2 linked regions of the Rhodopseudomonas palustris genome follow. The protein of the gene in region 1 interacts with the protein of each later gene in a pairwise test. Links are inferred from orthologs where the notes say so. Each region holds a gene or a part of one and is shown on either strand. Other genes may lie near its edges.

The links. The genes of interacting proteins can lie anywhere in the genome.
Region 2: the proteins of rpe (region 1) and eno interact in binary tests that used the Escherichia coli proteins (3 or more experiments, as listed by UniProt). The link is inferred for Rhodopseudomonas palustris from one-to-one orthologs.

What each region holds. Positions count from the first base shown.
Region 1 is NZ_CP140155.1:2,415,168-2,418,037, reverse strand. Bases 19-2,840 are described here. They hold rpe (ribulose-phosphate 3-epimerase), read right to left. Parts: upstream 1,868-2,840; coding sequence 1,169-1,867; downstream 19-1,168. Other genes in these bases: SR870_RS10930 (EF-hand domain-containing protein), read left to right, coding at 2,135-2,840. Also shown: more of SR870_RS10930, read left to right, coding at 2,841-2,870. UniProt on the Escherichia coli protein: Catalyzes the reversible epimerization of D-ribulose 5-phosphate to D-xylulose 5-phosphate.
Region 2 is NZ_CP140155.1:1,320,206-1,323,100, forward strand. The notes cover bases 33-2,879. They hold eno (phosphopyruvate hydratase), read left to right. Parts: upstream 33-737; coding sequence 738-2,021; downstream 2,022-2,879. Other genes in these bases: queF (preQ(1) synthase), read right to left, coding at 131-607; SR870_RS05825 (zinc-binding dehydrogenase), read left to right, coding at 2,134-2,879. Also shown: SR870_RS05810 (glucan biosynthesis protein G), read right to left, coding at 1-19; more of SR870_RS05825, read left to right, coding at 2,880-2,895. UniProt on the Escherichia coli protein: Catalyzes the reversible conversion of 2-phosphoglycerate (2-PG) into phosphoenolpyruvate (PEP). It is essential for the degradation of carbohydrates via glycolysis.

The sequences.
Region 1 (2,870 bases):
TATCCCCTGTCGTCCCCGCGCAGGCGGGGACCCATACGCCGCAGCATCTCGATTGAATCGCTGCGGCAGAGGTACTTCCTCAACTTGAAAAGCCAGGGATTATGGGTCCCCGCCTGCGCGGGGACGACTCGTGCGACGGCCCTGCATGTCGCGGCGCGGCCGGGGCACGAGACTCTTGACAATAATCCTATTATGATTATAGTCCGCTTCGTCCTGTCCGTGAGGGGCGCTTCGCGAGGCGTCGTACGGGCGGGACAGATCGCGAAGGCCGGGCAACCGGTCCGGACGATAACCCGGCGTGACCAGCCTGGCTGGGAACGTCGGCTGGACGCGGCGTCCTGCGCGCTGTGCCTCGCAAGCACACGTCCGGGAGGCTTCGGGTATCCGTCCGGGCCTACTACGAGGCTCTGCGACTTGTTAGTTCGCTGCACGGGGGCAGGCGAAGGCGGCGTAATCCGCCGGACCGTGGGGTTTCATTACCCTTGCCTGTCAACGGAAGCACGGGCCCGAAGACAGAAAGCGCCGCGGTGGGCGCGCCGACGAGGCGTTGCGCGATCCTTCGCAAGAAGTGATCGCGAGAACCACCACAACCCGCGCCGACCGGCGCGCCCCCACCCCTCGCTGTGACAGCGACGGGTGCACAACTCGGGCTCGGCTGAGCCGCGAGAAGGAATTGCCGTGGCTGTTTGATAATCGAATCCGGACCGTTACCACCCGTGTCCCGGGCGCGATGCGGCATTCTTATGCCGCTTCGCGGAACCGGGACCCCGGTTTGTCTTCGACAGGGCGGCACAGCCGATGATCAGTGGCGAGCAAAAACCGGGACCCCGGATCAGCAGCGCACCACGCCGCCAAGAGCGGCGCGCTGCCCAGCATCCGGCGCACCGCGTTGTTGCAGAGCGCTCGTCTCATTTTCAGCGTCATCGACCGGACGACCCAGTATCCCAGAGCGTCGGTTACTTCGCTGTGCATAGCCACAGGCGCTCTGGAATACTGGATACTCCGCTTTCGCGGAGGATGACGGCAAACTGTGTGGCACCGCGCATCACCGCTCATGCCCGTCATGCGCGGGCTCGACCCGCGCATCCATCGCGCGCGAAGCGCGCCATGAGGAGTCTTTGCGAAGAGGATGGATTGCCGGGTCGAGCCCGGCAATGACGGCGGAGAGCTAAACCACGTCCCCTCTTGCCATCGCCGCCGCATTCCTGATGCCGTCGATATTCGCCTTGTAGCTCTCGACCGTCCCGCCCTTGAACACCGCACTGCCCGCGACGAACGCATTCGCGCCGGCCGCTGCCAATTGCCCCGACACTTTGTCGCTCACCCCGCCGTCGACTTCGATGTCGATCGGCCGGCCTGCGGTCATGGCGCGGATGTCCTGGATCTTGTTGATCGCGGAGGGGATGAAGGCCTGGCCGCCGAAGCCGGGGTTGACGGACATCACCAGCACCAGGTCGATCATGTCGATGACGTATTCCAGCGCGCTCGCCGGCGTTGACGGATTGAGCGAGACGCCGGCCTTCTTGCCGAGCGCGCGGATCGCCTGCAGCGAGCGATGCAGGTGGGGACCGGCTTCGGCGTGGATTGTGATGTGGTCGCAGCCGGCTTTGGCGAAGGCTTCGAGATAGGGATCGCACGGCGCGATCATCAGATGGGCGTCGAAGATCTTGGTGGTGTGCGGGCGCATCGCCTTGATGACGTCGGGGCCGTAGGAAATGTTCGGCACGAAATGCCCGTCCATCACGTCGAGATGGATCCAGTCGGCGCCGGCCTGGTCGACCGCGCGGACCTCTTCGCCGAGCCTGGAGAAATCCGACGCCAGGATCGACGGCGCGATGACGAGGGGGCGGGGCGCGAACTGGGACATGGGCGTTTCCGGCGTGAGAGGGATCAGCCTCGCTATCACGCGGGCCGGCGCCTCGCAATGCGGCCGGGCAAGCCGCCGCAGCGCACGCGGCGCGGTCGGCAGGTTCTGCCGGAGCGGCAGTAATTTCCGCCCGCTTCACGCCGCGTCGCGGCGAAAACCCCAGCAATCCCAAGCCTCCGCGGACTGGCACGGCGATTGCTGAACGAGGGAACAGGATGCGTATGCGTAGTTGCGGCCGCGGTTCGCGGCGTTGAACGGAGTCTCGTCATGTTGCCAGCCCTCGGCGCTCTCGGTGCGCTGTCCGGATTGCTCAATGCGCTGAGCTCGACATCGTCGTCGTCGTCGAGCTCGTCGTCGAAGACCACCAGTTTCAGCAACCCGTTCGAATCCTCGAACTCGAAAAGCAGCAGCTCGTCGCCGTTCGACTCGTCGAGCAGCAGCAGCAGTTCGTTGCCGTCGAGCAGCCTGTCGCCGGAGATGATGCAGGCGCTGCTCGCGGCGCAGCAGCAGGGTCAGACGTCGACCACCGACGCATCGACCACGGCGACCAAGAGCCGCGACGCCGCGCTGAAGGATCTGTTCTCGCAGCTCGACAGCGACGGCGACGGCGCGATCAGCCAGGGCGAATTCCAGGACAAGCTCGGCGCCGGCGGAACCAATGCCGGGAACGCCAGCAAGGTGTTCGCCAAGCTCGACGCCGACAATGACGGCTCGGTGAGCGTCGACGAATTGTCCGCCGCGCTGAAGCGCAAGGGCCAGCAGGCTCAGGCGGGCGGCGGCGGTGGCGGGTCGCAGGAGAGCTCGGGCGCGTCGACCACCAGCGTCACCAATGCGGACGGCTCGGTGACGACCTCGATCACCTATGCGGACGGCTCCAAGGTGTCGACGACCTCGGCCGCGAACGCTAGCAGCGCGCGGGCGTCGTCGTCCTACAATTTCATCGAGCAGATGGTCCAGCGCCAGGCAGCGCAGTTGCAGACCTCGGCGACCTCGTCGGTGTCGC
Region 2 (2,895 bases), 1.1 Mb from region 1 along the record:
GAACTTGCCGCCGATTCAATTTGACACTCCGTCTGGCCGAGGAAAGTTCCAATGCAACGTTCCTGGACCAACTGAGTTCCTTCGACTTTGAGCTTGATTGTTTTGACGCGGGGGCGGCAGTCGCGGCGGCTCAACCGCGTCCGCGATAGGGCGCCACGCCCTGGTCCGGCACCCACATCCCCTTCGGCAGCCTGCCGGTCTGCCAGAACACGTCGATCGGAATTCCGCCGCGCGGATACCAGTAGCCGCCGATGCGGAGCCATTTCGGCTTGATCTCGGCAGCGATCCGCTGGCCGATCGACACTGTGCAGTCCTCGTGGAAGCCGCCGTGATTGCGGAAGCTGGCGAGGTACAGCTTCAACGATTTGGATTCCACCAGCCAGGCGCCCGGCGCGTAGTCGATCATCAGATGGGCGAAGTCCGGCTGGCCGGTGACCGGGCACAGCGAGGTGAATTCCGGCGCAGTGAAGCGCACCAGATAATCGGTGCCGGCCTGCGGATTGGGGACGCGGTCGAGCTGGGCTTCGTCCGGCGTGGCCGGCCAGGCGACGGCGCGGCCGAGCTGCAGGCCGGCGGATTTCGGGGTCTTGCGGGGCGATCTGGACATGGCGGTCTCCGTTGCCGCCGTCTTAGCCTTTCGTCACCCGCCCGTCATCCGTGCGACGGCCTTTTCGGCCCGGAAGCCATGCTGTAGAAGCGGCGCAAACCTTGTCCCGTAAATCTTCAGTGAGGCATCCATGACCGCCATCGTCGACATCATCGGCCGCGAAATCCTCGACAGCCGTGGCAACCCGACCGTCGAGGTCGATGTCGTGCTGGAGGACGGCTCGGTCGGCCGCGCCGCGGTGCCGTCGGGGGCCTCCACCGGCGCCCACGAGGCGGTCGAGCTGCGCGACGGCGACAAGAGCCGCTATCTCGGCAAGGGCGTGCTGAAGGCGGTCGAGGCCGTCAATGGCGAGCTGTTCGACGCCCTCGGCGGCATGGACGCCGAGCAGCAGGTCCAGATCGACCAAACCATGATCGAGCTCGACGGCACCCCGAACAAGAGCCGGCTCGGCGCCAACGCCATTCTGGGCGTCTCGCTCGCCACCGCCAAGGCGGCCGCCTCGTCGTATGATCTGCCGCTGTATCGCTATGTCGGCGGCACCTCGGCGCGGACGTTGCCGGTGCCGATGATGAACATCATCAACGGCGGCGCGCATGCCGACAATCCGATCGACTTCCAGGAATTCATGATCATGCCGGTGGGCGCCGCGAGCTTCAGCGAAGCGCTGCGCTGCGGGTCGGAAATCTTCCATACGCTGAAGGGCGAGTTGAAGAAGGCCGGGCACAACACCAATGTCGGCGACGAGGGTGGCTTCGCGCCGAACCTGCCGTCGGCAGACGCCGCGCTGGACTTCGTGATGGCTGCGATCGGCAAGGCCGGCTACAAGGCCGGCGAGGACGTGATGATCGCGCTCGATCCGGCTTCGACCGAGTTCTTCAAGAACGGCAAATACGTCTATGAAGCGGAGGGCAGGAGCCTCGGCCCGCAGGAGCAGGCGCAGTATCTGGCCGATCTGGTGGCGCGCTATCCGATCGTGTCGATCGAGGACGGCATGGCCGAGGACGACATCGAAGGCTGGAAGGCGATTACCGGCCTGATCGGCGACAAATGCCAGCTCGTCGGCGACGACCTGTTCGTCACCAACGTCACGCGGCTGTATGACGGCATCAAGAACGGCTACGCCAATTCGATCCTGATCAAGGTCAACCAGATCGGCACGCTGACCGAGACGCTGGCCGCGGTCGAGATGGCGCACAAGGCCGGCTACACCGCGGTGATGTCGCATCGCTCAGGCGAAACCGAGGACTCGACCATCGCCGATCTCGCGGTCGCGACCAATTGTGGGCAGATCAAGACCGGTTCGCTGGCGCGTGCCGACCGCACGTCAAAGTACAACCAACTGCTGCGGATCGAGCAGGAGCTCGGCACCCAGGCGCATTTCGCCGGCAAGGCAGCGCTGAAGGCGTTGCGCTGACGGCGCGTCCGCTGCAGCGATAAGTGATCGCTGCCACGGCCACTTCGCCTTGAACCCTGCGCGCGGCTGCAGCACTGTGCGGCCGCGCTGACAACAAGCAGGGAGAAAACGCGTGACCGAGGCCACCACCGGACTGCAACTGCGTTCGCTGATCAAGGCGACCGGCGAACTCGAAGTGTCGCTGGTGCCGGTCGACATCCCGGAGCCCGGTGACGACGAGGTCGTCGTCCGTGTCGAGGCGACGCCGATCAATCCGTCCGATCTCGGCCTGCTGTTCGGTGCCGCCGACATGACGACCGCCAAGGCCTCGGGCACGCCCGATGCGCCGGTGATCACGGCCAAGGTGCCCGATAGCGCGATGAAGGCGATGGCCGGGCGGCTCGATCAGTCGATGCCGGTCGGCAACGAAGGCGCCGGCACCGTGGTCAAGGCCGGCAATTCGGCTGGCGCGCAGGCACTGCTCGGCAAGACCGTGGCGATGATCGGCGGCGCGATGTACGCGCAGTACCGCGTCATGAAAGCTGCCGACTGCCTGCAACTGGCCGACGGGACCACGGCCGCCGAAGGCGCGTCCTGCTTCGTCAATCCGTTGACCGCGCTCGGCATGGTCGAGACGATGCGGCGCGAAGGCCATAAGGCGCTGGTCCACACCGCGGCGGCGTCCAATCTCGGCCAGATGCTCAACCGGATCTGCCTGAAAGACGGTATCGATCTCGTCAACATCGTGCGCAGCGAGGCGCAGGCGAAACTGCTGCGCGACATCGGCGCGAAATATGTAGTCGATTCGACCTCGCCGGATTTCATGGCAGAATTGACGCAAGCGCTGGAGACGACCGGCGCGACCATCGCCTTCGATGCGATCGGCGGCGGCAGG